2 regions of the Sphingomonas sp. Xoc002 genome follow, and region 2 is predicted to be linked to the other one. Evidence: riboswitches for the same ligand, from Rfam matches in the RefSeq annotation. Region 2 holds a riboswitch; the other holds the start of a gene.
The links. Region 2 has a riboswitch for thiamine pyrophosphate ahead of ACQR50_RS06700 (TonB-dependent receptor). Riboswitches for the same ligand answer to the same signal wherever they lie in the genome.
Positions count from the first base shown of each region.

Region 1: it holds a riboswitch for thiamine pyrophosphate, as region 2 does, so the genes downstream of both, thiC (phosphomethylpyrimidine synthase ThiC) here and ACQR50_RS06700 (TonB-dependent receptor) in region 2, are expected to answer to the same signal.

Region 1 is NZ_CP191175.1:3,668,364-3,683,850, forward strand. Features, by position in the region: gene ACQR50_RS16805 (hypothetical protein) at 1-320, opposite strand, end outside; gene thiC (phosphomethylpyrimidine synthase ThiC) at 336-2,183, opposite strand; TPP riboswitch at 2,219-2,328, opposite strand; gene ACQR50_RS16815 (ferritin-like domain-containing protein) at 2,476-3,507, opposite strand; gene ACQR50_RS16820 (ferritin-like domain-containing protein) at 3,542-4,522, opposite strand; gene egtD (L-histidine N(alpha)-methyltransferase) at 4,724-5,701, opposite strand; gene egtB (ergothioneine biosynthesis protein EgtB) at 5,704-6,975, opposite strand; gene ACQR50_RS16835 (cob(I)yrinic acid a,c-diamide adenosyltransferase) at 7,015-7,578, opposite strand; gene ACQR50_RS16840 (twin transmembrane helix small protein) at 7,583-7,810, opposite strand; gene gluQRS (tRNA glutamyl-Q(34) synthetase GluQRS) at 7,821-8,672, opposite strand; gene ACQR50_RS16850 (HNH endonuclease) at 8,783-9,349, shown strand; gene ACQR50_RS16855 (EF-hand domain-containing protein) at 9,367-9,825, shown strand; gene ACQR50_RS16860 (hypothetical protein) at 9,903-11,168, shown strand; gene ppc (phosphoenolpyruvate carboxylase) at 11,282-13,957, shown strand; gene ACQR50_RS16870 (OsmC family protein) at 13,963-14,367, shown strand; gene ACQR50_RS16875 (chorismate mutase) at 14,502-14,858, opposite strand; gene ACQR50_RS16880 (FMN-binding negative transcriptional regulator) at 15,065-15,487, opposite strand, start outside.
Region 2 is NZ_CP191175.1:1,469,665-1,485,151, forward strand. Features, by position in the region: gene ACQR50_RS06685 (M14 family metallopeptidase) at 1-250, shown strand, start outside; gene ACQR50_RS06690 (DUF885 domain-containing protein) at 260-2,059, opposite strand; gene ACQR50_RS06695 (S9 family peptidase) at 2,278-4,704, opposite strand; TPP riboswitch at 4,831-4,940, shown strand; gene ACQR50_RS06700 (TonB-dependent receptor) at 4,972-7,272, shown strand; gene ACQR50_RS06705 (phosphotransferase enzyme family protein) at 7,332-8,432, shown strand; gene pnuC (nicotinamide riboside transporter PnuC) at 8,429-8,989, shown strand; gene ACQR50_RS06715 (cupin domain-containing protein) at 9,071-9,574, shown strand; gene ACQR50_RS06720 (nicotinamidase) at 9,616-10,233, opposite strand; gene ACQR50_RS06725 (hypothetical protein) at 10,375-10,620, opposite strand; gene ACQR50_RS06730 (SGNH hydrolase domain-containing protein) at 10,711-11,814, opposite strand; gene ACQR50_RS06735 (acyltransferase family protein) at 11,795-12,709, opposite strand; gene ACQR50_RS06740 (helix-turn-helix transcriptional regulator) at 13,056-14,135, shown strand; gene ACQR50_RS06745 (nucleotide sugar dehydrogenase) at 14,202-15,368, opposite strand.

The DNA.
Region 1 (15,487 bases), 1.7 Mb from region 2:
GCCAAGTAAGGCGCGCCTAAAATTGCAAAGATCAATAGGCACGCAGATGCTAAAATCAGCGAAAGGCAAAATCCAGCTACGAAGCTTTTTCGAAAGCCATATCGTGAAACACCTGCAGATGCCGATGCTATCAAGACAGTTATTGCCAGTGCATAGCTTGCGTCTGCCAATGGTTGAGCGGATGCCGGTTTCGGCAAAGCGTTTGGCGCACCCCACAGCGCTAAAGATAATGCGATTATAATCGACAGTGCTTGTCCGATGATGGCGAGAGGTTGATTTTCCCAGTCTCTGATGATTCGGGCCCACAAGCGTCTCGCCATATCGCTATATATCTATCACTCCGCCGGAAGGTAAACCTCCCCGCCCTTCTCGCGGAATTTTTCGCTCATCTCCTGCATCCCCGCCTCGGCATCCTCGGCTGCGACGAAGGTTTCGACCGGCGCGTTCTGCTTGGCCGCGAATTCCCGAACCTCTTGGGTGATCTTCATCGAGCAGAATTTCGGGCCGCACATCGAACAGAAATGCGCGGTCTTGGCGCCCTCCGCCGGGAGGGTCTGGTCGTGGTAGGATTCCGCCGTGTCGGGATCGAGCGACAGGTTGAACTGGTCGCGCCAGCGGAACTCGAAGCGGGCGCGGCTCAGGGCGTCGTCGCGCATCTTGGCGGCGGGGTGGCCCTTGGCCAGGTCGGCGGCGTGGGCGGCGAGCTTGTAGGTCACCACGCCGACCTTCACGTCGTCGCGGTCGGGCAGACCCAGATGCTCCTTGGGCGTAACGTAGCAAAGCATCGCCGTGCCGTACCAGCCGATCATCGCCGCGCCGATGCCGCTGGTGATATGGTCATAGCCCGGTGCGATGTCCGTCGTTAGCGGCCCGAGCGTGTAGAAGGGCGCCTCGCCGCACGCCTCCAGCTGCTTTTCCATATTCTGCTTGATCTTGTGCATCGGCACATGGCCGGGGCCTTCGATCATGACCTGCACGTCCTGCGCCCAGGCGCGCTTGGTCAACTCGCCCAGCGTGTAGAGCTCGGCGAACTGCGCCTCGTCATTGGCATCGGCGATCGCGCCGGGGCGCAGGCCGTCGCCCAGCGAATAGGCGATGTCATAGGCCTTCATGATCTCGGTAATCTCGTCGAAGCGTTCGTAGAGGAACGACTCCTTGTGATGCGCGAGGCACCATTTCGCCATGATCGAGCCGCCGCGCGACACGATGCCGGTCACGCGCTTGGCGGTCAGCGGGATATACGGCAGGCGCACGCCCGCATGGATGGTGAAATAGTCGACGCCCTGCTCGGCCTGTTCGATCAGCGTGTCGCGGAAGATTTCCCAGGTCAGTTCCTCGGCGATGCCGCCGACCTTTTCCAGCGCCTGATAGATGGGGACCGTGCCGATCGGCACCGGCGAGTTGCGGATGATCCATTCGCGCGTGTCGTGGATGTTGCGGCCGGTCGACAGGTCCATGACCGTGTCCGCGCCCCAGCGGATCGACCAGACCAGCTTGTCGACCTCGGAGGCGACGTTGCTGGCGACCGCCGAATTGCCGATATTGGCGTTGATCTTGACCAGGAAGTTGCGGCCGATCGCCATCGGCTCGGATTCGGGGTGGTTGATGTTGTTGGGGATGATCGCCCGGCCGCGCGCCACTTCGTCGCGGACGAATTCGGGCGTCACGTAGTCGGGGATGTCCGCGCCGAAGCTCTCGCCGTCGCGGACATATTCCTTGAGCATTTCGCGGCCCAGGTTTTCGCGGGTCGCGACATATTCCATTTCGGGCGTGATGATGCCCCGGCGGGCATAATGCATCTGGCTGACGTTCATGCCTGCACGCGCGCGCAGCGGACGGTTCAGCCCGGTGCGCGGGAATTGCGGCACGCCGCCCGACCGGTCAGGACCCAGCTGGCCATTGTCCTCGGGACGGATTTCGCGGCCGTCATAGGTCTCGACATCGCCGCGCGCCTCGATCCAGTTGCGGCGGATCTGCGGCAGGCCCGCCATGATGTCGATGCGGGCATTCGGATCGGTATACGCTCCGCTCGTATCGTACACGCGCAAGGGCGGTTCGCCCGAGGACGGGTCGAGATGGATTTCGCGCATCGCGACGTTCAGCGGGCCGACGTGAATCTTCTTCGAGCCACGAATAGGGCCGGTCGTCACGCCGATCTCGGCCTTTGCGGGGATATCTGCCATAGTCGTCCACTCCATGCGGAGGAAACGGACCATGAGAGATGGGGCCGCTCCCTCCCTACGCCGGTGTCAGCCGGATCAGGTTCAGCGGGTCAGGGGCTCTTGCCCCCCTCTCAAGCGCAGGCCAGCGCTCCCCCGGGGATGGGCCTGTCATAAGCGACTTCGCGGCGGATAAGAAGCGGTTTTGCGTGAAGGTGGATCAGCCCGGCGACGCAAACAAAATGCCCCGACCGGCCAGGGGACTGGCGACCGATCGGGGCAAACGGCCCTTGGAGGGGACCTTGGGAAGGGGGTTTTAGCCGCTGGCGGCGCTGGTACGGACGTTGCCGTTCAGGCCGCTGGGGAAGAAGCCGCCGCCGGTCACCGCCGCCTTGTTGAGATACACGACGTTCAGCACCTGGCCGGGCGTGCGGACAAAGGCGATGGCGTTGGAGTCGGCGGGAACCAGGTTCGCCACCTGCGTGCCGTTCACCGTCGTCACGAGGCCTTGGTCGAGATCGGCCGAGCCGTCCAGGCTGTCGCGCGCGTCGGAGATCTTACCCGCATTGGTGATCAGCGCCGAATTGCTCAGTCCCTTGCGGTACAGCGTCGTGCGGACCAGACCGGCATGATAGGCCTCGGCCGCGTGAATGCCCGCCGCCGCCTCGATGAAGGTCTTGTTCGTCAGCAGGGAGACGCCGCCCATATAGGCGGTGACGCCGACATCCTCGAACAGGAACGCGCCGAGGAGGAAGGCTTCGTCCGAGGCATAGGGGTCGAAGGTGCCGCTGGTGATCACGCCCGCCGCCAGCGCCGCCGCCGTGAACGCGCCGCTGGCATCGCCCGACAGGTTGATCGCGGGCTGCGCCACCGCCGCACTGCCCAGCGCCGAGCGCAGGAAGTTGACATGCGCGATCTCGTCATAGGCGATCTCGCGCGCATATTGCGCGACGATCGGGTCCTTGAACTGGACCTGACGCGGCTGGCCCGCGCCGTTGGTGGCGCTGGTGTTGATCGCGACCGCGCCTTGCGATCCGGTGCCGGTCAGCGCCGACGACGGCAGGCCGGTGCCGAAGGCGGCATAGCTGTAGAATTGCGCTTCCAGATATTCGAGCTGGAGCGCGAAGTTCAGCACATCGGCATCCGTCACCGACCCGGTCGGGGTGGTGGTGGGCGTCGGCGTGGGCACGACGATGACGTTGTCGCCATCGTCACCACAGGCGCCCAGCATCGCCAGGCCGCCGACGGCGCCAGCCCCGGCGGCCATACGCATGAAACGGCGACGATCGGACCGACGCTTGGCGGAGGCTTCTTCGATAACCTCGAGAATGCAGCGTTCTTCGCTCATGATTCAAATCCTCTCCAGAGGAGGAAAAAGGGGATCAGTTCGCCACGCTCGCGCGCAGATTGCCGTTGACGCCGGCCGGGAAGAACCCGCCCAGCGTGGCGGCCGCCTTGTTCAGGTACACGATGTTGAGCACCTGCCCCGGCGAGCGGCTGAACGCGATGCCGTTCGTATCGAGCGGCACGATGTTGGACACCAGCTGTCCGTTGACCGTGGTCTGGGCGATCCCCTGGTCGAGGTCGGTCGAACCGTCCAGGCTGTCGCGCGCGTCGGAGATCTTGCCTGCGGCGGTGATGAGCGACGATTCCGGGTTGGGGTCGGCATAGCCGCGGGCATAGAGCGTCGTGCGCACGATGGCCGCGTGATAGGCCTCGACCGCCAGAATACCGGCCGCTGCCTGCAGGAAGGTCTTGTTGCTGATCAGCGGCGAGGCGCCCTTATAGGCGGTCACGCCGACATCCTCGAAGATGTACGCGCCCAGCAGGAAGGCGGTGGGCGAGCTATAGGGATTGAAGGTGCCGCTGGTAATCACGCCCGCGGCCAGCGCCGCCGCCGTGAACGGGCCATTGGCATCGCCCGAAATGTTGATCGCGGGTTGTGCGACCGCCGCACTGCCCAAGGCGGTGCGCAGGAAGGCGACATGCGCCGCCTCGTCCGCCGCGATCTCGCGGGCATATTGCCCGACAATGGCGTCGTCGGCGCTGCCGGTCGCGAAATTGACCTGCTGGCCGCCGGTCACGGCACCCTGGGTGCCGGTGCCGGTCAGCTGGTTGGAGGCCAGGCCGGTGCCGTTGGCGGCAAAGGCATAGAACTGCGCCTCGAGATATTCGAGGTTCAACGCGAAGTTCAGAATGTCGGTGTCGGTGATCGCCGACTGGGCCCCGGCCTTGCCCGCCAGGGAAAAGGCGGTCACGCCGGCGGCTGCCGCGCCCATCGCCGTCTTGAAGAATTCGCGCCGCATATTGCGGCGCTCGACCCGTGCATCGAACGCGTCGAGCAGTTGTGCGCTTTCCGTCATCATGCTCCTCCCGATCAGGAACCAGCGGCCAGCTCTTCTGTTATAATGTAACGATCAGAAGTACATGCCGTGGGGCTTTGCCAAGGCCTGCTTTGCGAGCGAGGTCTTGGCCGAACCGGGAGTCAAAACGTCGGCTCCGACGAAAAAGACGCATCGAACTAACAAAAATTAGATTTTAGTCGCGATATCACGACAGGACGTTCATGGCGCAAGCCGAGCCGATTGCGCTTCGGCCAGATAGACCGAAAACAGCTGATCCGGGTCCGTCCAGTCCTTCACCGGGGTCCAGCCCCCCGCACGCAGCAGGATCTTGGCATCGCGCGGGCCATATTTGTGGCTGTTCTCGGTATGGATCGTCTCGCCCGCCGCCATGGCGAAGGGGCGTCCTTCGATGGTGAAGTCGACATCCTGCTGCGCCGCCAGATGCATCTCGATCCGCGAGCGGTCGTCGTTCCAGATGGCTCGATGGCGAAAGGCGTCGACCGGGATGGTCCCATCCAGTTCGCGATTGATCCGGTCGAGCAGGTTGCGGTTGAACGCCGCCGTCACGCCTGCCGCATCGTCATAGGCGGGGACCAGCACGTCGCTGGGCTTGGTCCGGTCCATGCCAATCAGCAGCATCGCCCCCTCACCCAGCGAGCCGCGCATCGCACGCAGCAGGTCGGTCGCCATGGCGGGCGTCATGTTGCCGATGGTCGATCCGGGGAAGAACCCCAGTTTCGGCGCATCCGCCACCATCGCGGGCAGCGTCAGCGGGCGCATGAAATCGCCCTCCAGCGGATGGATGGGCAGGTCGGGAAACGCCTGTTGCAGCCCGCGCGCGGATTCGCGCAGGAAGTCGCCGGAAATGTCGATCGGCACATAGGCCGATGGCTCGACACAGCGCAGCAGAACCGGCGTCTTGGTCGAGGAACCCGATCCGAATTCGACCACCGCGCGCCCCTTGCCGACATGCGCGACCAGATCGGGGCACATGGTCTTCAGGATCGTCGTCTCGGTCCGCGTCGGATAATATTCGGGCAGGTCGGTGATCGCCTCGAACAGCTCGGACCCCTTGCGGTCGTAGAACCAGCGCGCGGGGATGGCGCGCGGACGACGCTCCAGCCCGGCAAGGACGTCGGCGCGGAAGGCGGGGTCGGCCAGCGACATCTGGCCGTCCTCGATCTCGGGCTTCAGCATGCTTAAAGATCCTTTGCCAGGCGGACGCCGGTGAACTGCCAGCGTTGATGGGGGTAGAAGAAATTGCGGTAACAGGCGCGGGCATGGCCCCGCGGCGTCGCGCAGCTGCCGCCGCGCAGGACGAACTGCCCGTTCATGAACTTGCCATTATATTCGCCGACCGCGCCCTCGACGGGGTGGAAGCCGGGATAGGGGCGATAGGCGCTGCCCGTCCATTCCCAGACATCGCCGAAAAAGGCCGGGCCACTCGAGGAGGGGCGCGGCTCGATCGCGCCCGCGCGGTCCAACTGGTTGCCGCCCGATGCGTCGAACGACGCGGCCGCCGCTTCCCACTCGAACTCGGTCGGCAGTCGCGCACCTGCCCAGGTGGCGAAGGCGTCGGCCTCGTAGAAGCTGACATGGGTGACCGGCGCGGCCGGATCGATCGGACGTCGCCCGTCGAGCCCGAACCGCGTCCAGCCGCCGTCGCGCTGTTCCCAATAGAGCGGCGCGGCGATGCCCTCGCCTTTCACCCAGGCCCAGCCGTCCGAAAGCCAGAGCCGCGCGTCATGATAGCCGCCATCGTCGATGAACTGCATCCATTCGGCATTGGTGACGGTGCGGTCGGCCAAGGCATGGCCCTGAAGCAGCGCCTGATGACGCGGCCCTTCGCAATCGAAGGCGAAGCCCTGCCCGTCATGGCCGATCTCGACGATCCCCGTCCTGCCCTCGATCCAGCCGATCGGACCGGGCATGGCGACGGGAGCTTTCGACTCGGGCGTATAGATTGCTGGTTCGAGCGGGTTTTCCGAGAACAGGTGCAGAATGTCGGTGACGAACAATTCCTGGTGCTGCTCCTCGTGATGACAGCCCAGCGCCACCAGTTCGAGCGCCTCGGCGGGCAGGTCGGGCAGCGCCGCCAGCAATGCGGCATCGACATGGGCCCGATAGGCGCGCACCTCGTCCAGCGTCGGCCGTGTGATCATCCCCCGGCGATGGCGCGCATGACGCTTTCCCTCCGCCTCGTAATAGCTGTTGAAGAGAAAGGGGAAGCGCGGGTCGTGCAGGCCGTAACCCGGCACATGGTCGCGCAGCACGAAGGTTTCGAAAAACCAGGTGGTATGCGCCATATGCCATTTGGCGGGCGAAGCGTCCGGCATCGACTGGACGGTCGCATCGGCATCGGACAGCGGCTCGGCCAGCGCCAAGGTCAGCGCGCGGACCGAGCGATAGCGGGATGCCAGGGAATCGGCAGGTGTCAGGGTCGCCGCAGAGGACGGCACAAGGGTCGGCATTGGGCGCTCCCCGGGATAGCGGGAAACGCGGTCGGCCCCTTACCGTACCATGCGTGCCCCTCCTGGAACCCAAAGAACGTCCGATGCGCCGCTTTGGTTCATCGTGCGCGCAGCGACAAAAAGCCAATCCGACAATCGGTTGAGATAGGCGAGCGCGGGCGGGTTGATCGCCTCCTGCCCGGCCAGCGCCACGGCGGCGCGCTCGGCCCGCCGGGCGATGGCGCGCGCCAGATGCAGATGCGCGGACGCCGCGCTGCCGCCAGGCAGGATGAAGCTGGTCAGCGGGGACAGCGACGCGTTCATCGCGTCGATCTCCGCCTCCAGCCGCGCGACCTGCTCGGGCACGATGCGAAGCGCCCCCTCCACCTCTCCGGGCGTGGCAAGATCCGCGCCGAGGTCAAACAGATCGTTCTGGATCATGGTCAGTCGCTCGCCCAGCGGCCCCTCGACCGACAGCAAGGCCACGCCGATCGCACTGTTCGCCTCGTCCACCTCGCCGATCGCGACCATGCGCGTATCCACCTTGGAACGGCGCGATCCGTCGACCAGCCCGGTCGTGCCTTCGTCGCCGGTCCGGGTGTAGATTTTCGTCAGCTTGACCAAGGAATCAGGTCCGCCCTGCCATGAACAGCAACAGCACGACCACGGTGATCGCCAGCGCCTGGAAGAAGATGCGCTGCTGCATCATCCGGTTGGACTTGAGCTGCGACGCGGTCGGCCCCTCGCCCTTCGCCTCGGCGGTCGCCTCCTGGAGAAAGGTGATGATGCCGCGCACCAGCGCGACCAATGTGGCGAGCATCGCCGCGATCAGCAGGATCACGAGAAAAGTGGTCATGCCCTTGAGCTTACGCCTCCCCCAGCCGAAATCCAGCGGGAAGCATATTGCGCCGCAGCGCATTCGCCAGCGCGTGGCCGTCCTCCCCCGCCTCGCGCATCGCCGCCAGGGCGGGCGCACCGTGGCGCTTGGCCAGACGCTGGCCGTCCGTGCAGACGATCAGCGGGTGGTGGTGATAGAGCGGCGTCGGCACGTCCAGCAGCGCCTGGAGCAATCGGTGGACATGGGTGGCGTCGAACAGATCGACGCCCCGCACCACGTCGGTCACGCCCTGCGCCGCATCATCGACCGTCACCGCCAGATGATAGCTGGCGGGGGCATCCTTGCGCGCCAGGATGACGTCGCCATGGGCGAGCGGGTCGGCGACGACCTCGCCCGCATATTCGTCCTGCCAGGTCAGCGGCCCGGCGCGATCGACCGCGCGTGCCATGTCCAGCCGCCAGCTGTGCGGCTCCCCCATCCGCGCGGCGCGCGTCTCGTGCGACACATGGCGGCACGTCCCCGGATAGAGCGGCGTCGCGCCATGCGGCGCCGACAGGCTGGCGGCGATCTCGGCGCGGGTGCAGAAACAGGGATAGAGCAGATCGGCCAGCCGTGCCTGCGCCGCCGCATAAAGGTCCAGCCGCTTGGACTGGAAGGACAGGTCGTCCCATTCCAGCCCCAGCCATTCCAGATCGCGCAATATCGCATCGACATGCTCGGGCCGACTGCGCGTGCCGTCGATATCCTCGATCCGCAGCAGGAAGCGCCCGCCCCCCGCACGCGCCAGATCGAACGCACGCACCGCCGACAGCGCATGGCCCAGATGCAGCCGCCCGGTCGGGCTGGGCGCGAAACGCGTGGCGCGTGGCGCTCCACTCATCGCCCGCCCTCTTGACCGCGATTCCAATAGCATGTTCTCATACGCCCGAGTGTCATAGCCATGTCACGCGCTTGCGCGAATAGCGTCGGCGTACATCGATGGGAGGAGCTGTGTTTCATCCCGATTTGATCCGACACCCGGACAGTTGTCCGGCGCTCGTACTGAATGCGGACTATACGCCGCTGTCCTATTATCCACTGTCGGTCTGGCCCTGGCAGACCGCGGTGAAGGCCGTGTTCCTCGACCGGGTGGATATCGTCGCCCATTACGAGCGCGAGGTGCGCAGCCCGACCGCCAAGGTCAAGCTGCCCTCGGTCATCGCGCTCAAGCAATTCGTGAAGCCGTCGCAATTCCCGGCCTTCACCCGTTTCAACCTGTTCCTGCGCGACCGCTTCTCCTGCCAATATTGCGGATCGCACCGCGACCTGACCTTCGACCATGTCATCCCGCGCGCGCAGGGCGGCCGCACCACCTGGGAGAATGTCGTCACCGCCTGCGCCCCCTGTAACCTGAAGAAGGGCGGGCGCACCCCACGCCAGGCCGCGATGCCGCTCCACATCGAGCCGATCCGCCCGACAAACTGGCATTTACAGGAACATGGCCGCAGCTTCCCGCCCAATTATCTGCATGAAACATGGCACGACTGGCTCTATTGGGACGTTGAGCTGGAAGCGTAACGAAGCGGGAGTGTCGAATGCGTGGATGGGCAAGGGGCCTGATCAGCCTGGGATTGATGGCACTGGCCGCCACCACCACCGCCTGTGGCAAGAAAGCGGAGAACCGCGCCGAAGCCGACCGCGCCGCCGCCAAGGCGGGCTTCGTGCCGCCCTCCGTCACGTCCCGCGTCGACTTCGGCAGCATGATGGCGCGCCGCTTCCGCGAACTCGACCGCGACGGCAACGACATCATCACCGCCGATGAAATGCCCACGACCAATTCGCGCCTGTGGGAGCTGGACCGCAACAAGGATGGCGAGATCACCGAGAGCGAGTTCTTCGAGGGGATGCTGGCGCGCTTCGACCGGATGGATCTGAACCGCGACGGCACCGTCACCTCCGAAGAACGCGAGGCATCGCGCACCGAACGGCCCGCGACACCCGCCAATCCGGTCGCGACCGGCGCGAACGCGACCCCGCCGGGGAATGCGAACTGACGCCACGGCGCCCGGTACGGAGGACCTGGGCAAGGCCGACAAGTTGCGTCAGATTATGCCCATCGGGGGGCATAATTGTGCGCAAGCTATGGATGACGGTGACGCTGATGGCCTGCGCAACCACGCTGTCGGCCCAGGAACCCCAAAAGAAGCCGCCCTTTGCCGATCGCCTGGCGCAGGTCCGATCGCATTTCAGCGTCGACGCGACCGGACTGCACGGCCCAGGCGCCACGACCATCGCCGATGCCGTCACCAAGGCGCGCTATGTGATGATCGGCGAGGATCATCTGTCGCGCGAAATCCCGATGTTCGTGCGCGGCCTATGCCGTCTGATGGCGCCGGACGGGCTGCGCGCCTTTGCGGTCGAGACGGGGCCCGAGGCCGCCCGGATCGTCAACGCCCATCTCCGCCGCCCCGACCGGGTCGCGCGCCTTACTGCGTTCATGCAGACGCATCCCGACGGCATGGCCTTCCAGAATGGCCGTGACGAAAGCGACATGGCGGCCGATTGCGCCAAGATGGCCGGGCCTGACTTCGCGATCTGGGGTTTGGACCAGGAATTCTTCGGTGCGTCGGGCTTGCTGCTCGAACAGATGCAGGCCGCACACCCCGGCCCCGTCGCCCGCACCGCGATCGCGCGGCTGGTCGAGCTCGACCGCGCAGCCAGCCAAAAGGCCATGGCATCGGGATCGGTCGGCGATCTGCTGATCTTCACGATCGGCGAGGCTCAGCTGGCCGACGCGGACGCCGCCATCCGGCGCGACGGCGGGCAGCGGGTTCGCGAGCTGTTCGACAGCCTGGTCGAGACGCGCGCCATCTATCTGGGGCAGAATGACGATGGCTATGCCTCGAACGGACGCCGAGCCCGTCTGATGAAGCGGACGCTGATGAAGCATCTGGCCGAGGCCCCCAAATCGGCGCGGGTCCTGTTCAAGTTCGGCGATCTCCACGCCGCCAAGGGCGTCAACGGGCTAGACCAGCGAGACCTGGGCAATTTCATCGCCGAACGCGCCGAGGGCGAAGGCGCCGAGTCGCTGCACATCGCAGTCTATGGCGCCAGAGGCGTGCATGCCCTTTACAACGGCGTGGGGCGGCAGGTGCGGACCGAACCCTTCGTCATGACCGACGATGCGGACTATGCTTGGCTGAAGGACGCGCTGGGCGGGCTCGACAGCGGCTCTTCCGAATGGATGCTGGTCGATCTGCGCCAGCTTCGTGCCCATCCGCCCAAGGATATGCCGCCGACATGGCGCCGAAAGAGCCTGCAATTCGACCTGCTGGTCGTCGCACCGACGCTGACTCCGTCGACTTTGATGGGATCGCAGGCGGTTCCCAAGCCCTGACCCGACAAGGGCACGTGCGCAATATCCCATAATTGTCACTACTAGATATTATACCAAAATTACCATCCGCAATCGGTTGACGCCTGCCCTATTGCGTTGCAGCAATAGCGCCCATGACGACCCTGCCTCCGATCGCCAACAATGCCGATATCCGCTTCCTGGGTGCCCAGCTCGGTGATGTGATCCGCCGTTATGGCGGCGACGCGCTGTTCGAGGCGACCGAGGCGATCCGGCGTGCCTCGGTCGATCGCTATCGCGGGCTGGGCGAGGACGGGTCGGTCGACCTGCAACTGGAACGCCTCGCGCTCGACGAGACGCTGGATTTCGTGCGCGGTTTCATGCTGTTCTCGATGCTCGCCAATCTGGCCGAGGACCGGCAGGGCATTGCGCGCGAGCCGGGCACCGACATTGCCGAGGTGCTGGCGACGCTGTCCGAACAGGGTATCGACCGCGAGGCGGCGATGGAGCTGCTGGCGCAGGCGCTGGTCGTCCCGGTACTGACCGCGCACCCGACCGAGGTGCGGCGCAAGAGCATGATCGACCACCGCAACCGCATCGCCGAACTGCTGGCGATGCGCGATGCGGGCCGTGACGTCACGCCCGATGGCGACGATGTGGACGCGGCGATCGGCCGCCAGATCGCGCTGTTGTGGCAGACGCGCGTGCTGCGCCGCGAGCGGCTGTACGTCACCGACGAGGTCGAGACGGCGCTGTCCTATTTGCGCGACGTGTTCCTGCCGGTGCTGCCCGCTTTGTACCAGCGCTGGGACAAGGCGTTCGGGGCGCGCGTGCCCGCCTTCCTGCGCCCCGGTTCGTGGATCGGCGGCGACCGCGACGGCAATCCCTTCGTCACCGCCGAGTCGCTGACCACCGCGCTCGCCCAGGCGGCGGACGCGGTGCTGACCCATTATTGCGAGGGGGTGCACGCACTGGGCGCCGAGCTGTCGATCTCGACCGGCCATGCGCAGGTGGACGAGGCGGTGCTGGCGCTGGCCGATGCCAGCGGCGACGAGGCGCTGAGCCGCTCGGACGAACCCTATCGCCGCGCGCTGTCGGGCATCTATGCGCGGCTTTCGGCCACGCATCAGAAGCTGACCGGCAAGACCCCGCCGCGCCCCGGCCGCCTGACCGGCGAGCCCTATCCCGACCCCAAGGCACTGCGCACCGATCTGGTCGCGATCGCGCGGGGGCTGGCCGCGCAGGGCGACGGGGCGCTGGCCAGCGGCGGCGCGCTCGGGCGGCTGATCCGCGCGGTCGAGACGTTCGGCTTCCACCTCGCCACGCTCGACCTGCGGCAGAATTCGGCGGTGCATGAACGCGTCGTCGCCGATCTGCTGAAGGTGGCGGGCGTCGAGGCGGATTATCTGGCCCTGGACGAGGAGGCGCGCGTCGCACTGCTCCGCCGCGAACTGGCCAATGCCCGGCCGCTGTTTAGCCATTATGCCGACTATTCGGACGAGACGCGCTCCGAACTGGCGATCGTCCAGGCCGCCGCCGATGCCCATGCCACCTATGGGCCGAAGTGCATCACCAACTATATCGTCTCGATGGGCAAGTCGGTGTCCGACCTGCTCGAAATCAACCTGATGCTGAAGGAATTCGGCCTCTACCGCCCCGGCGAGCCCGCCACCGCCGCGATCATGGCGGTGCCGCTGTTCGAGACGATCGAGGACCTGGAGGCCGGGCCGGAGATCATGCGCGCCTATTTCGCGCTGCCGGAGATTGCCGCGATCGTCCGCGCGCGCGGCCATCAGGAGGTGATGATCGGCTATTCGGACTCGAACAAGGATGGCGGCTATCTGACCTCCACCTGGTCGCTGTCCAAGGCGTCGAGCGCGTTCCGCCCGGTCTTCGACGATCTGGGCGTCAGGATGCAGCTGTTCCACGGGCGCGGCGGCGCGGTCGGGCGCGGCGGCGGCAGCGCCTTTGCCGCGATCCGCGCCCAGCCGCACGGCACGGTGCAGGGCCGCATCCGCATCACCGAACAGGGCGAGGTGATCGCGGGCAAATACGGCACGCGCGACTCGGCGCTGACCAATTTGGAAGCCATGGCGTCGGCGACGCTGCTCGCCAGCCTGGAGCCGGACCGGCTGTCGGCGGCGGACACCGCGCGCTTTACCGCCGCGATGGAAGAACTGTCGGCCACCGCCTTCTCCACCTATCGCGGGCTGGTCTATGGCACCGAGGGTTTCCGTACCTTTTTCCGCCAGATGACCCCGATCGCCGAGATTGCGGGCCTGAAGATCGGCAGCCGCCCGGCCAGCCGCAAGAAGTCCGACGCGATAGAGGATCTGCGCGCCATCCCCTGGGTGTTCAGCTGGGCACAGGCGCGCGTCATGCTGCCGGGCTGGTACGGCGTCGGCACCGCGATCGCGAATTTCGAGGACAAGGCGTTGCTCGCCGAGATGGCGAAACACTGGCCCTTCTTCGCGGCCACGCTGGCCAATATGGAGATGGTGCTGGCCAAGTCCGACATCGGCATCGCGCGGCGCTATGCCGGGCTGGTCGAGGACGAAACCCTGCGGGACGCGATCTTCGGACGAATCCATGACGGCTGGCACCGCGCGCGCGACGGCCTGCTGACCGTCACCGGCCAGACACGCCTGCTGTCCGACAATCCGGCGCTGGAGGCATCGATCCGCCTGCGCCTGCCCTATATCGAGCCGCTCAACCTGCTGCAGATCGAACTCATGAAGCGCCACCGCGCGGGCGAGGACGATCCGCGCATCGGCGAGGGTATCCTGCTGTCGATCAACGGCATCGCCACGGCGTTGCGCAACAGCGGGTAAGAGCGGTGGCGGATTTCGTCGTTCATTACGAGGGCGGCCTGCGCTGTCATGTCGCCCATCCCGACAATGGCACGGTGCTGGTCATGGACGCGTCGCAGGAACTGGGCGGGCGCGGCGAGAATTTCTCGCCCAGCGACCTGCTGTCGGTGTCGCTGGGCGGCTGCGTGCTGAGCATCATGGCGATGGCGGGCCGCGTCGCCGGGCTGGAACTGGCGGGTGCGACGGCGACCGTGACCAAGAAGATGGGCAATGCGCCGCGCCGGATCACCACGCTGGGCGTCACGGTTCGGGTGCCGGGGCGATATGATACGGCGCAGCGCAAACGACTGGAGGCGGCAGCGGCCGCCTGTCCGGTTCATGCGGTGCTGGGAATCGACGCGCCGATCGCGATCGTTTGGGACGGGGACTGACTTTCGCAATTCCTCCCCTGCAAGGGGAGGGGAACCAGCGAAGCTGGTGGAGGGGTGTAGCCGCTGGCCGTGACACCCCTCCGACAGCCCTGCGTCCTGCCACCTCCCCGGCAAGGGGAGGAACAGGCCTGAACCTACCGCCTCTTCTGCCGCACTTCCTCCGCCGTGAACCCCTCGACCATCGCGCGGAAGGTCGCTTCCGCCACATCCCGGCTTACCCCCTGCGTCGCGGCCTTTTCCCGGATGCGCGTCAAAATTTGCCGAATCCGCGCCTCGTCCCGGACCGTCGCGGCCGAGGCCTTGAAGCGCCCGGCTTGTGTCACATAGCGCGACCGCTCGGCCATCAGGCGCAGAATTTCGTCGTCGATCCGGTCGATGTTGGTGCGCACTTCCCCCAGAGTCCGGCAGCAGGGCGTGGCAGGCCCCTCTGCCGGGGCGGGCGCGGATAGCAGGATGGCGAGAAGCATGGAGCAAATGGGCAACAGGCGCATCTGGAGTCTCCGACACGGGACCGATATCCGGCCCGGTACGGCCGCACTTCCCCCGCCACCAGTGACATCGCCGTCACGTTGCGGTGATCCGATTCCTCCCTTTGCAAGGGAAGGGATGTCCTGCTCTCGAGAGGGCGACACCCCTCCGTCAGGCCTTCGGCCTGCCACCTCCCCCTTCAGGGGAGGAATGAATTGGTAAATCCGCCTTACCCCGCCCGGTCGCGCTCGGCCTGTTCCATCACCGCCGCCATCGCCCAGTCACCGGGCGCGTCCGATGCCGCCAGTCCGGCGATCACGCCGCGCCGATTGGGCTCGGGGTGATGCTGGGCGATTTTCCACACCCCCTCCAGCCGGGCAACGCGCAGGGTCAGGCCGACGATGCCGCGCTGCAAGCCATGGATGAAATCCACAGGCGCATCGTCCATCGACCAGGGTTCGGCCCGCCCCGCTTCCCTCGTCTCCGTCAATCGTGCGAGATGCGCCGCCAGCCATTCGGGATCGCGGGTGACGGACAGGACCCCATGCGCCTGTATCACCACATAATTCCAGGTCGGCACGACCTTCCCATGCTCGCGCTTGGTGGGATACCAGCCGGGATGGACATAGGCATGCGGCCCCTGGAAGATCGC
Region 2 (15,487 bases):
GTTCCTGGCCTGGGGCTTTTTCCCGGAGATGCTGGCACCGGCGCCCAATACCGACGCCTATGTGCTCGCCGCTCTGGGAGAGCAGCTTCTCGACACCGATGCCGATGTGAATCGTCGCTTCGAGCAGAAACTCAAGGACGAGCCTGCCTTCGCCGCTGACGCGGACGCCCGGCTGGCTTGGCTTTATGCCGAGGCCGGGCCGGGGCATCCCTATCCGTTTCGCTACCCGATCGCGCGCGAGGTGGACTGACGCGCGGCGTCAGACCGCGCGCGCCCGCTCCTCGACGATACGCTCGAGCATCGACAGCGGCATCGCACCCGCTTCCAGCACGTCGTGGAAATGCTTCAGGTCGAAACGGCTGCCAGCGATCGCCTTGGCCCTTTCGCGGGCCCGCAGCCAGGCGGCATGGCCGATCTTGTAGCTGCAGGCCTGGCCGGGCGAGACGCAGTAGCGCTCGACCTCGCGCTGCGAACGGCCGGGGGCGAAGCCGACCGTGTCGACAAGATATCTGGTCGCCTGGTCGTGCGTCCAGCGCTTGGTATGGATGCCCGTATCAACGACCAGTCGCGCGGCGCGGAACAGGAAGGACTGGAGATAGCCCGCGCGCTCGACGGGTGAGGCATAGCCGCCCAGTTCGTCGGCCAATTGCTCGGCATAGAGCGCCCAGCCTTCGAGATAGGCATTGAAGAAGGCGATCTTGCGCAGCGGATGGGTCGGCGCGCGCTGGGCGGTCGAAATCTGAAGGTGATGGCCCGGCACGCCCTCATGATAGGTCAGGCTGGGCAGCGTGTATTTGGGCCAGTCGTGGACGTTCTTGAGATTGATCCAGTAAATGGCCGCGCGCGAACCATCGAGCGGGGCGCGGAAATAATAGCCGTTGGGCGCGCCGTCCTGGATTTCGGGCGCGACGCGGCGGATTTCCAGCGCGGCGTTGGGCGGGTTCGTGAACGCCTGGGGCAGGCGAGCCTGCATCGCCTTTACGCTGGCGTTGAGGCTGGCGAGCAGTTCGGCACGACCGGCGTCGTCATCGGCGTATAGCTGCGCAGGCTGGCGGTTGAGCTGATCGAGACGTGCGCCGACGCTGCCTTGCGTCAGGCCCTGGCCGCGCAGGATCGTGTCGAGTTGGGCGGTTAGTTCGGCGACCTGTTGCAGACCCATGCGATGCACCGCATCGGGTGACAGGGTGGTGGTGGTCGCCTGGGCGAGCGCCGCGGCATACATCGCCTCGCCGTCGGGCAGCGCCCAGATGCCCGCGGCGCTGCGGGCCGAGGGGCGGAGCGAGCGCAGCAGTGCGATCTGGCGGTCGAGCGCGGGATAGACCTGTTCCGCCACGATCCGGGTCGCGCGCGCCTTCCAGTCGCCACCGATATTCGCCGCGTCGGTGCGGCGGGTCAGCGCCTGGACCAGCTGGCTGTCGGCGGCGGCGGGGGAACGGAGCTTCGCCATCTGCCCCAGCGCGAGGTCGAGCGAGAAGTCGGGCGCCAGGCGGCCCTTGGCGGCTTCACGCCGCTGTACGTCGGTTTCGTTGTCGAGCTGACGCCCCATCAGCGAGAGCCGGTCGAGATAGGCCTCGGCATCGTCCGCGGTCTTCACCGGATGGGTCGAGGCCAGGAAGTCGGGCAGCGAGAAATACACGCCGTCCTGCTGCGAGATCGGATAGGGCCCTTGCGGCGAGGACAGGCCGAACTGCTCCGGGCCGATCATGTTCGACTTGATGTTGTAGAGCACGACCTCACGATCGATCCGCGCCTGAGGCGACAGCGAGGCGGGGTCGATGGCGGTGACGAGGGCAAGCGCCTTGCGGCTGCGGGCCAGGTTCTTGGCGATCGCGCCATAGCTGTTGTCGCCCAGCTGATGGCGGAGATCGGCATTCCGGCCCGTGTCCAGACCCAGCGAAGTCGCGAACTCGGGTGACTCACGTACCGTCTCCGCCAGGACCTGATCGAAGGCGGTGTTCAATCGCGCGTCGCCGGACGCCTGCGCGAAGGCGGACCGCGCGGGCAACATGGTCAGCCCGGCGGTGGCCGCGCCGGACATAATGAAGTTGCGACGATCCATGCCGTTTTTCCCCGTTATAAAGCTATTTACGGGAAGCTAGGCGACAAAGTGGCTGCTGGGCAAGCGGGGCTTCGCACAGCCGGTGTGATCCATGGGTGCCGTTCCACCGTCATTCCTCCCCCTTCAGTGGAGGAATGTAAAGAGAGGTCCAATCAGAACGTGGGGACTCGGCCTAACGGTGGCCAGGTGCCTGCACGGCAACGCACCATGAATGCCCGTCAGTCCGCCGCCGCCGCAGGCTGCTTCGGCTTGACGTAGCGGTCGAGCCAATCGGTCATCTGCCACAGCGTTTCCTCGGTCGATTCCAACGCGCGATAGCCGTGCGGTTCGTTCGGCAGGACGACATAGCGGACGGTTGCGCCATTGCCCTTCAGCGCGGCGTACATCCGCTCCGACTGAATGGGGAAGGTGCCGCTATTGTCGTCGGCACCGCCATGGATGAGCAGGATGGGCGCCTTGATCCGGTCCGCATAGGTGAAGGGGCTCATCTCGGTATAGGTCGGCGTCGCCTGCCAGTATGTGCGCTGCTCGGCCTGGAAGCCGAACGGGGTCAGGGTGCGGTTATAGGCCCCTGATCGCGCGATCCCGGCGCGGAACAGGTCGGTATGGGCCAGCAGATTGGCGGTCATGAACGCGCCATAGCTATGCCCGCCGACTGCCATGCGGGTCCGGTCGGCGACGCCCAGCTTCACCACCGCGTCGACCGCCGCCTGCGCATCCTCGCGCAGCTGTTTGACATAGGTGTCGTTCGCCTCCGCGCCGCCCTCGCCGATGATCGGCATCGCCGGATTGTCGAGGATCGCATAGCCCTCGGTCAGCAGGAACAGGTGGCTGATACCGCGCGGCCGCACGAAGCGATTGCCCTGGTCGACCGTCTGTCCGGCGACCTTGGCGTCGGTATATTCGGCCGGATAGGCCCAGAGCAGCGTCGGCAGCGGGCCGTCGCGCTTCGCATCGTAACCGGCGGGCAGATAGAGAGTAGCCGACAGCGGCACGCCATCGGCGCGATTATAGGTGATCGTCCGCTGGGTAACGCCCGCGAAGACGGGGGCGGGGTCGGCAAAGGTGGTGATCGCCTTCGCCCCGCCGCCCTTGACGGTGCGGATGACGTAATTGGGGGCGAGCGTCGCGCTCTCCCGCCGGGTCAGGATGCGCTGGCCCTTGTCGTCGAGCATCGCGACGACCGGCTCGTAATAGGGGGCCTTGGCGGTCCAAAGCCGCTTCTGCTCGCCACCGGCCAGCGTCATGGTGGCGAGGAACGGGAAAGCCCCCGCCTTGGTCGCGCCCTCGCCGGTGACATAGGTGCCGTCATGTCCGGGCGTGAAGCGCATCACCGGCTTGCCCGCCGCATTCTCCTCCAGGATCGGGCGGCCCGGATCGCCATATTGATCCTGATAATTGCGGGTCAGCAGCATCCGGCTCTGCCCCGGCCGCGACGGCGCGACGGCCAGGCGGTGTTCGGTGCGGCTCCGCCATTCGCGGTCGACGACCATGGCGAAGCCGTCATCGCCCCACATCGTCATCGCATAGCGCGCCGGGGTCTGGGCCAGTTCGACCGGCGGCGCGTCGAAGGGGGCGGCCTGCATCATGACCTTGTCGTGGAAGGCGATCTTCACGCGCGGATTGCCGCCGTCCAGCGCCTCGGCCCAGACCAGGGTCGCGGGCGCGTCGGACCGCCACTCCGCCTCACGCGGCCCCTTTACCGTCGCGTCGAAATCGACCGGCAGGTCGTCGGCCAGCGGGCGGTCGACGAGCGTCTTCACCGGCTGTCCATCGATGGTCGAAACCGCGATTTCGGTCGGGAAGAAGCGGGCGGGCAGCAGATAGGAATAGGGCCGCTTCAGCCGCTCGGTCAGCAGATAGCGGCCATCGGGCGAGACGCTGAAATCACGGATCAGGCCGGGCGTGCCGATCGGCCGGGCGGTGTCGTCCAGGCCGATGCGGACGAGCTGTCCGGTAAAGTAATGGTCGAACAGCGCCTCGTCATGTGCATCGCCGAGCAGATCCTCATAGGTGCGCGCAGCCGACGTCCGGCCGCTGCTTTCCTGCACGATCGGCCCGGTCGGCGTCGTCGCGGCGGGGGGCGGTGATCCACGCCCGGCAGGAACCGTATAGGCGACCAGCGACCGGCTGTCCGGCATCCAGACGAACGGCGTGCCGAAGGCGCCGTTCAGCCCCCGTGCGACCGCCCGCACCCGGCCATCGCGCTCGGCGACCCAGAGCGACAGGCCGTCCGTATCTTGCGCATAGAAGGCGAGGCGACTGCCGTCGGGCGACCAGTCCGGCGACGCGAAGCGCATCCCGGTGGGCAACTGGACCGCGACGGTCCGGCCGCTGCCGATGTCCTTGAAGCTCAGCGCGTTCAGCCATTGGACGCGCACTTCGGCCTGGCCATTGGTCGCGGGATCGATGCGATAGCCGCCGAGGCGCAGGATCGGCTTCGACAGATTGGCGATCGTCGGCAGGTTCTCCCGCCCCAGGATCGCGAGCGTGCGGTGGTCGGGACTGACCGCGACGGCCGGGGTCGGCGGGTTTTCCAGCGCCTTCGCGATAGCATCGGGTGCGCGGTGATAGGTGGTGCCGGGCGTCTGCGCATGGGCAGTGGTGGCAAGCAGCAGAGTGATCAGGCAGGCACCAGCGCGCATTCGTAACCCCTTATGATGAATGGCGGATCATGTGCCACGGGCGCGTCGGGCCTGCCAGTCCTTTCGGGGCTTGCGGCAAGGGCAGATGCGATAGGCATTTGCATGTGGCGCATAACCGCCTAGACGGCGCCATCCCCGGGGGGCCGCTGATGCGCGGTTGAGAGATGGGCAGCAGCCCATGACCCGCTGAACCTGATCCGGGTCATACCGGCGTAGGGAGGGTGCGCGGCTCTTCCGTCGTCCCTCCGTGAAGTGGACGAAGAGATGATGCCGGTTGTGATTTTGCGCGATCAGACGATGATCCGCCTTGGTGCTCTGATGCTGTCCGCCGCGTGGCCGGTGACCGCCCTGGCGCAGCAAGCCCCCGATGCCCCTGCGGATATCCGCGTGATCGGCCACCGCGATCCCGAAGGCCTGCTGCCCGATCAGACCGCGCCCCATGCGGTCAGCGAGGTTGCGACCGACTTCATCGTCAAGCAGGCGCCGACCCAGAACGCCTTCCAACTGGTCAACCTGCTGCCCGGCGCGAACGTCGCCTCCAGCGACCCCTACGGTCTGTCGACCAGTTCCAGCCTGACGCTGCGCGGCCTGGGGCAGGACGAGATCGGGGTGCTGATGGAGGGCGCGCCGCAAAACGACATCGGCTATTACTACGCCTATCCGTCGCAATTCGCCGATACCGAGAATCTGCGTCGCATCGCGCTGTCGCCGGGATCGGTGGATCTCGATGCGCCGACCGTCGTGGGGGCGGGCGGCTTGCTGTCGCTGAGCCTCGATGATCCCAAGGCGACGCGGCAACTGCTCGCCGACCTAGCGCTCGGTTCCTATGCCATGCGCCGTGTCTTCGTCCGGGTGGATACGGGGGAGATCGGGAGCACGGGCCTGAAGGCGTTCGTCTCCTATTCCAATACGCGCGCGGACAATTGGCGGGGGGCGGGATATGACACGCGCCAGCATGTCGATGCGAAGCTGCTGCGCGAATGGGGGAATGGCAACCGCGCCAGCCTGGCGCTGTCGTACAATGACGCCAATTCCTCCGCTTACCCCAGCCCGACGCTGGCGGAGTGGCAGGCGCAAGGGCGCGGGTTCAATTACAATGCGCGCTATACGCCGGGCGATACCGATTACTGGGAATTGTACCGCGCGCCGTTCCGCAATCTCTATGCCTCGGCACCGGTGCATCTGGTGCTGTCGGACCGGCTGACCTTTGACAGCACGGGCTATCTCCAATTCGGTTATGGCAATTCGCCTTACGGCACTCAGCTGGCGACGACCGGCAACTTCCTGGGCAATGAGGAACTGACCCAAGCAATCGCCCTGCCCGGGGCGGTGGACGGCGTGGCGACGGTGCTGGGCAATTACACCGGTGACCAGATGCGCGCCGGGCAAGTCGCCAAGCTGACCCTACAGGCGGGTATCCACCGGCTGACGGCAGGGCTGTGGTTCGATTACGGCACCGACCGGGTGACGCAGACCTATACGTCGGTCGATCCGGACGGCCGCCCCGCCGACCGCTGGGGCTATCGTGCCCGTGCGATCCGCACCGCCGATGGCCGTCTGTTCGCCTATGAGAACCAGCGCACCGTCACCGTGACGAAGAGCGTGTTCCTCGCCGATAGCATCGCGCTGACCCAGCGCCTGACGGTCGATATCGGCTTCAAGGGCGTCGACCTGCTGCGCAACGGCCGTAACTATCTACCGGGGCCGCAGAGCGCGGTCCGGCGCAACAGCTTCGTCGCCCTGCCGCGTGCGGCCATCCACTACGCGATCGACGACCGGCAGCAGCTGTTCGCCAACATCACCACCAATTTCCGCACGCCCAACGAGTTCACGCTCTACGACAGCTATTATGGCGGTGTCGTCACGACGCGCGGCACGGACGCGCTGAAGAACGAATACTCGGTGTCGCAGGAATTGGGCTATCGCTATATCGGCCCCAGCCTGTCGGCGTCCGTGACCGGCTTCCACTACAAGTTCCGCAACCGCCAGCTGGCGACCGTGATCGACAATGGCGGCGCGCTGGTCAATTCGACGCTGAATGCCGGAGGGCAGACCTCCTACGGCGTCGATGGCGAGATCGACTATCGCCCCGCCAAGGGCGTCAGCGTCTATGTCTCGGGCGAGTATCTGCGCGCGCGGATCGACGACGATCTGCCGGTCGGCACCGACTTTCTGCCGACGCGGGGCAAGCGGGCGGTGTCGAGCCCGACCTTCCAGATCGGCGGCGGCGGCACCTATGATGACGGGCTGCTGTTCGGCAGCATCGCGGGCAAATATGTCGGCCGCCAATATGCGACCTTCATGAATGACGAGAGCATTCCCGGCTATGCGACGCTGGACCTGGCCGTCGGCGTGCATCTGGCCGACTGGCTGGACGGCAAGCGAACCGATTTGCGCCTCAACGCGATCAACGTCACCAATCCGCATGTCCTGGCGGGTGTTCAGGCGGTGACCACCAACGCCCGCGATACGATCGGGCGCGGCGGCACGCTCATCACGGGCAATGCGCCGGGCTATTATGTCGGTGGCGGTGCGGCGGTGGTCGCCACCGTGTCGCGCGCCTTCTGAGCATGAGCGGGGCAGGCGATCCGGGCGGGGTACACCGCGTGCATGGTATGGGGTTGGCGATGGAGGCACCCACCTGGCCCGCCGTCACACCCGACGAAGCGGCGGCGGTGTTGGCGTGCTTTCCGGATGCGCCCGCGATCGAAGCGCTGCACTGGCATTCGCCGCGTCCCTTTTCCGCTGCGACGCTGATCCATACCGGCGGCGACGCGCTGCTGCTGAAGCGGCATGATCGCCGGGTGCGGAGCGTGGCGGGACTGGCGGAGGAGCACGGTTTCATCGCCCATCTCGCCGCCGCCGGAATGCCCGTGCCGGACCTGTTGCGCACCGGAGAAGGGACGAGTGCCATCGCTCTGGGCAACTGGACCTACGAGCTTCACCGGCGGGCGCCCGGCGAGGATCTGTATCGAGAGCGTTTGTCCTGGACGCCCTTCCAGTCCCATGCCCACGCCCATGCCGCCGGCGTTGCGCTGGCACAGTTGCATCGTGCTTCCGAAGGCTATGCCGCTCCGGCGCGCATCGTGCAGCCTCTGGTTGCCAGCCTCTCGATCCTATCGGCCGTCGATCCGATGGCGGCGGCGCAAGCCTATGTCGATGCCCGGCCTGCGCTCGGGGCATTTCTCCAAAAACGGCGATGGCATAATGCCTTGGCGTCGCTATTTGCCACATCGGGCGAAGGGCTTGCGGCTTTGCTGGCCCTGCAAAAACCCTTGTGGACCCATAACGACTGGCATCCCTCCAATCTGCTTTGGGCAGCGGATGGCCAGGTCGAAACCGTGTTCGACTTCGGGCTGGCCGACCGAACCTGTGCGGCGCACGATCTGGCGACCGCGATCGAGCGGACGGCCTTTGCATGGTTGGATCTGGGGGAGGGGCGGGATGACTATGTCGCCGACCCCATGGCCGCGCTGGCCCTGATCGCCGGATATGAGACGATCCGGCCGCTCGATGCCGTCGCGAAGGAGACGATCGTCCGGCTCCTGCCGCTGGTGCATATCGAGTTCGCCTTGTCCGAGATCGACTATTTTGCCGGGGTGGTCGGTGATCCGGATGCGGCCTTGCTCGCATGGGACGGGTATCTTCTGGGCCATGCCGACTGGTTTCAATCGGTCGCAGGTCGGGAATTCCTCGCCTGCCTTGGCGCGGGGTTGGCCCTGTCATGACGGCACTGGAGATCGCAGCGGTCGCCATCAGCTTCCTGGCGATCTGGCTGACGGCGCGGCGCAACGTGTTCTGCTGGCCGCTGAACCTGGTGGCCTGCGCGCTCTACTTCAAGCTGTTCCTCGACGTGCGGCTCTATGCCGACATGGCGCTGCAGGCGGTGTTCGGCATCGGCATCGTCTATGGCTGGATCGTCTGGCGCCGTAACCGGAACGCCACCGGCGCGGTCGTCGTGAAGCCTTTGACGCGCGCGAAAGCCGGGGCGGGTCTGGCAGTCGGCGCGCTGGGGGCGGTGGCGATCGGCTGGTTCACCAGTCGCCACACCGATGCGGCGCTGCCATGGCTGGACGCAACGCTCAGCAGCTTCAGCCTGGTCGCGCAATATTGGACCGCGCGGCGGCACCGTGAGAATTGGCTGCTCTGGATCGCGGTCGATATCGTCTATGTGGGCATGTTCCTGTTCAAGGGCCTGACGCTGACCGCAGGGCTGTATGCGGTGATGATCGGCCTTGCGGTCATCGGCTATCGCGATTGGCGGGCGGCTGCGTCTCGGGGCTGACGGATGGGACTCGGGCGCGGACCTGTTGCCGCGACCGTCGCTTGATGCAACAACGATCCCATAACAGGGAGAGGTTGTAAGATGCCGATTTCTATCAGGAAAATATCCGCCGTCATCGCCTCGATGCTGCTGGCGTCGAGCGGCGCAATGGCGCAATCGGGCGACGTTCCGGCTGGTCCCGGGGCCACCGATTTTGCGAGCGCCAAGGAGGTTCGCACGCAGATCGCCGCGATGCTGGCCGATATGAAGCCGGGCCAGGGCTTCGCATGGCGTCCGCTAGTCCGCGACGGCGCGCACGTCGCTGCGATCGAGATATGGAAAAAGCCCGGCCGTCCGGCGGTTCATCCGGCAGAGGCGGAATATGCCATCGTGCTGGAAGGTGCCGGTACGCTGATCTCCGGCGGCACCCTCGTCGCTCCAGTCGAAAACCGCGCCGATCTGGTCGAGGGGGAGCGGATCGAGGGCGGGACGACGCGCCCGCTACGGCCCGGCGATGTGGTGCTGCTGCCAGCGGGTGTGCCGCACTGGTTCGGGATCACCGGCGATCGTCTGGTGCTGCTGGGGACCAAGCTACCCGCCCGGTGAGCCGGGGCGGGGCGTATGGGGTCATGGAATGTCGCTGCGTCCTAGACGAAACGGACATCGGCGGCGCGGAACCGTGCCTCTGCGTTGTCGATCGTCGTGCCGTTGTCGAGCGGCATGCCGATCGCTCGTGTGTGATCCTTCAGGATGACGGCCTCAAAGCCCTCGCGCCGGGCATCCAGGGCCGACCAGGCCACGCAAAAGTCATAGGCCAGCCCGACAAACACGCATCGCCGGACCTGCTTGTCGCGAAGATAGCCCGCAAGCCCGGTCTTCGTCGTTTGGTCATTTTCGTAAAAGGCCGAATAGGAGTCGACCTGCGGATTGCAGCCTTTCCGGATGATGAGGTCGGCGCGGTCGACCGCGCCTTGCACGTCGGGATGGAATTCGGCCCCTGCGGTTCCCTGGATGCAGTGATCAGGCCACAGCACCTGTTCGCCATAAGGCATTGAAATCCTGTCGAAGGGCTGTCGACCGGCATGGCTGCTGGCAAAAGACAGATGGCCCGCAGGATGCCAGTCCTGCGTGATGACGACATGGCGAAAATGCGAGGCGAGCGCGTCGATGCCCGCCATGATCTCGTCGCCACCCGCTACGGCCAATCGGCCGCCGGGACAGAAGTCCATCTGCGGATCGACGATGATGAGGGCGTCCGATTCCATGATGGTTTGATCGTCTGTCAGAGGCCGGGTTCCCATCTGCGTCTCCCTTGCAAGCGGAAGCGGTTTAGGACCAGCACAACCCTATGGCCAGCGTCGGCGCGACATGGCCATAGGGTGAAAGACAGCGACAGCGCTGCGTGGTCAGCTCGGATGCGCGGCGCTGACGATCGCGGCTTCTTTGTCCTCGATAGGCATCACGGTGTCACCGCCGGGGGACACGCCCTCGACACCCTGGCCCAGCGCTTCGTCCGCCGATGCGGTGTCGCCGCCGGCCAGTTCCATCTGCTCATAGGCGATCTCGAGATCCTGCACGCCCGATCCGGTCGGCTGGATGGGCAGATCGGCAAAGCTGGCAGGTTCTGAGGCAGTAGGGACTTCCTGGGACATGACCTTCTCCTTCTTGCCCAGGACCAACGCACGGTCCGCGATTTTGACGCAGGCCTCATATTGGCGGAAGCTGCCCCATCGCCGCTCCGGTCAGCGGACCTCGCTTGTGACGAGCGGCAGTCGGCTCGCCAGTTCCCGTGCGCCGGAATTGGAAAGATGCTGCGAGTCCGTGTAGAAAATCGTCGTCCCGGTCCGAAACAGACATCCCTCTTCATTGCAGAGCACCGCAACCGGGTCGGCAAGCCGGACTCCGTCGCGAGGGGTGGCCGCCGCCTGAACGATCCCACGCGCGCTATCCGGGACGACGGTGGCGGGTGCCAGTCTATGCCCCCTGACCAAGGCCTTGTGTCGTTCGGGTGCGATGAACCGTGTGATCGCTTCCCGGACCGGCATCATGTCGGCCAGCCCGATGGTCGAGGGATCGACCTTGAAGCGGGGTACGTCTTGCAACACGACGACCTCGCGGCCCATGTCGTGGATCGCCGTGATCATCTCCTTCAGGCCATTGGCCAGATTTTGGCGGCTCTGCGCCAATGTGGTGCCGGCGCCGTCGCCCTGCGCGGAGGCATAGCGGAAGCCGTCGGCCTCCTCATCGAAAGAGGCTGCCCAATAGCTTGCCAGAACGACTGTCCTGATCTCGGGATGATCGCGCACCATGGACACCGCGGCGCGCATGAAATGGGCGCATTCACGATCATGGCCCGGATGATTGGGGATGTAGCGCGTATAATCGAGCAGGGCCGGGCAGGACGATTTCGTCAACTGGTCGAACGCTAGGCCCCGTTCCTGGGCGATCGACCGGATACCGGCGGCTATCGCATTGGCATGGCTGTCGCCGATCAGGGCGACAGCGGGCTTGTTGGTGTTGGACATGCATGCCGCACCCAGCCTGGGATCCTTTTCGCCATATTTGGCGAGGCAGGGGTTTTTGAGGGCGCCCAGCGTGTCCGCCTCGACGGCCTTGATCTGCGGAGACGCCGACCGATAAAGACCCTTGGTCGCGACCATGATGGCCAGCGGCACGGCCGCAATGCCGACAGCGACCGCATAGCGTCGCAGAACACGCCTGTGATCGCTGGGGGCGCGGCGGAACGGCGTCTCGATCACATAGTAACTCAATACACCTGCGACCAGGGTGCACAGGATCGCCACGATCCGGCCGGTGATGCCGAGATCAATTTCCAGGACATGCATGACCGCAACGGGCAGCCAGTGCCAAAGATACCAGGAATAGGAGATCAGACCCACGCCGACGAAGAGCCGAGACGAAAGGATGTGACGATTGACCGACGAGTCTTGCGACAGGATCAGCATGGCCGCGCCGATGACGGCCATGGCGTTCAGCGATGATCGGGAAGCCGCTTCCGATCCCGATGGCCAGGACGAACAACAGGATGGCGCCAGCCGCCAATCCCTCTTGAACACGCCGCGACAGCGACTGGCCAATCCCGTTCGCTCCCGCTTGCGCGAGCAGGGCCCCGACGCCCAATTCCCAGGCGCGGAACGGAATGAGGTAAAAAGCCGCTTCGGGCCGGTAGTGATTGGCGACGATGGCCAACAGCAGCGAGGCGATCGTGATTCCCGCCATGATCGGCAGCAGCAGCTTCTTTCGCCAGCCGATCAGGAACGCCATGGCGGGCGGGAACAGGATGTAGAACTGCTCTTCGACGCCCAGGGACCAGGTCATCAACAGAAGCTGACGATCCGCCTTAGGAGAAAAATAATCGACGAAACTGAAGAACGCGAAATTGGACAAGCCCGACAAGGCGCCGATCGCCGTTATCGCGTAACGCTTCAGATCATAGGGGGGCAGCAAGCTCCAGGCCACGACAGTCGTGACCGCGACGGCGGCGATGAGAGCCGGCAAAATGCGTCGAAACCGGCGGGAATAGAATTTGGCATAGGTGAATTCTCCCCTGATCATCTCGCGATAGATGATCGACGTGATCAGATATCCGCTGATGACGAAGAAAATATCGACGCCAAGGAAGCCGTTGGCAAACAACGATATTCCATAGTGGAAAAGGACGACCGAGACGATCGCGATGGCGCGTAGTCCATCCACGTCCCTTCGATATGCAAATTGCATGATAGTTGCCCCCAAGATCGTAACTCACCGCCCGCCCGATGAGGATATTCAACTTCGTAATCGCATCCCGCCGCAATCCGAACAACATGCGATCGGTCGGTGAACTTCACGGCGTGTCAGGTTTCAGGACATCCAAGGGAGTATATGCCCTGACGACCCGCAATATGGCTCGCCTGGGAATACGGGCCCGGGGGCATCCGCCGTGCCCCTGCGCGATGCGACGTTCGCCACATCGCATCGCGCCTCCATTCGGGCAGAGTGGATACCGGGCATTAATCCATGTTGCATATGGTCCCGAATTCAGGTCAGAAATGGCGGTTTATACATCCGATCCGGATCTATGTTCATGGTTGATGCAACAGTGTTGGCCAGTCTGTACGAAGCTGGCGGCTCGCCCGAAAAATGGCCGGACATGCTCGACCTCATCGCGGGGTCGGTGGGCGCGCGCGGCGGTATCATTTTCTCGGCGACGGACGGTGCCGGATTCCATATGGCATCGCCGGGCGTGGCCGAACTCTTCGCAGACTATGTCGCCCAGGGGTGGATGGAGAGGAACGAGCGGGGCGCGCCGCTGGTCCGGCAACGTTCGCCGCAATTCGTGACGGATACGGACGTTCGCAGCCTGGACGATATCGCGACGATGCCCGTCTACCAGGAGTTTTTCAAACCACGCGGCGCCTGCGCGGGGGCCGGCACGCTGCTTCAGGGCGCGCATCACGACATGCTCGTGATGACGATCGAGGCTTTTGAAAGCCACCAGGCTGCACGGGCCGCGTTGCCGCGTCTGGATGCGCTTCGTCCGCACATCGGCCGGGCGATGAGCCTGGCGTCGCAGATCCGGAATGCCCGTGCACAGGGGCTGGTCGACGGGCTGGCGCTGATCGGGTCGGCGGCGGCGATCGTCGGGGCCAACGGTCGATTACGTGCCACCAATCAGGCGTTCCGCGACCAATTCGGATCCCTGGCCTCCGACCATCACGCAATGTTGAGCTTTGCCGATCCGCACGCGAATGCCGCCTTGAAGACCGCGCTTTCGATGCCGGGTCGGCTCCGCCATCAGGCGGGATCGATCGTCGTGCGCGACAAGGCGGGGATACCGATCCAGGTCATGCATATCGTCCCGCTGGTGCGCTCGGCACGCGATCTGTTCGAGAGTGACGGGCTGCTGTTGCTGACCGCGGGCGGCGAAAACCGGGCGATACCGGGCGCTGATCTGCTTCGCCTGTTGTTCGACCTGACCCCGACCGAGGCGCGGCTGGCGCGTCTTCTGGCGGAAGGCGTCGCGTTGCAGGATGCGGCGGCGCATCTGGGTGTGACCTATGGCACCGCCCGCGTGCACCTGCGCACGGTGTTCCAGAAGACGGGGGTGCGGCGGCAGAGCGATCTGGTCGGCCTGCTCGGCCGGTACAGCTCGCCCTTCGCATAAGGCGTCGGCTTCACCGGCCGAGGATGGACGGAACCGAAGCGAGGATGCTCCGGCCCCGCAAGGCGATTAGTCCGAACCGAAGATGTCGCGGGTGAACAGCTTTTCGGGGCAGTCCGCCAGTTCCGGTGCGTTGCGGTTGGCGATGATGACATCGCATTCCGCCTTGAACGCATCCAGATCGCGGACGACGCGCGAGCCGAAGAACTGGTCTTCCTCCAGCGCAGGCTCGTACACGACGACCTCGATGCCCTTGGCCTTTACGCGCTTCATGATGCCCTGGATCGAGGACTGGCGGAAATTGTCCGAACCGGCCTTCATCGTGAGGCGGAAGACACCCATCTTGCGCGGGCGGCGCGCGATGATCTGATCGGCCAGGAAATCCTTGCGCGTGCGATTGGCGTCGACGATCGCGCGGATCAGGTTCTGCGGGACTTCGGAATAATTGGCCAGCAGCTGCTTGGTATCCTTGGGCAGGCAGTAGCCGCCGTAGCCGAAGCTGGGGTTGTTGTAATGCGTGCCGACGCGCGGATCGAGGCCGATGCCCTCGATGATCTGGCGCGTGTCCATGTTCCCGGCGATCGCATAGCTGTCCAGCTCGTTGAAGAAGGCGACGCGCATGGCAAGATAGGTATTGGCGAACAGCTTGATCGCCTCGGCCTCGCGCGCGTCGGTGAAGAGGATGGGGGCGTCCTTCTTCTCGGCGCCTTCCAGCAGCAGGTTGGCGAAGGTGCGCGCCCGCTCCGACCGCTCGCCCACGATAATGCGCGAGGGGTGGAGATTGTCGTACAGCGCACGGCCTTCGCGCAGGAATTCGGGGCTGAAGATGACCTGCTCGGTCTTCAGGCGCGCGCGGACATCGTCGACGAAGCCGACGGGGATGGTCGACTTGACGACGACGGTCGCGTTCGGCGCATGGACGGTCGCCTGCTCGATCACCGCCTCGACCGAACTCGTGTTGAACTTGTTGGTGTCGACGTCGTAATTGGTCGGCGTCGCCACGATCACGAAATCCGCACCGGCCAGCGCCTGCGCTGCGTCGGTGGTCGCGGACAGCGAAAGCGTGCGGTTGGCCAGGAACTCTTCCAGTTCGGTGTCGATGATCGGCGACTTGCGGTCATTGACCATCGCGACCCGCTCGACCGAGATGTCGACCGCAACGACGTCGTTGTGCTGGGCGAGCAATACGGCATTGGACATGCCGACATAACCGAGGCCGAAAACAGCGATCTTCATTCGTCAAACCCCATAAGCTGGACCCGTTCAGAGCCTTTGCCGCTTGGGACTAGCCGTGCGGCGCCCCCCCGGACAACCCCTTATGGACGCCCGACACCTTCACAAACTGCCCTCGGGTG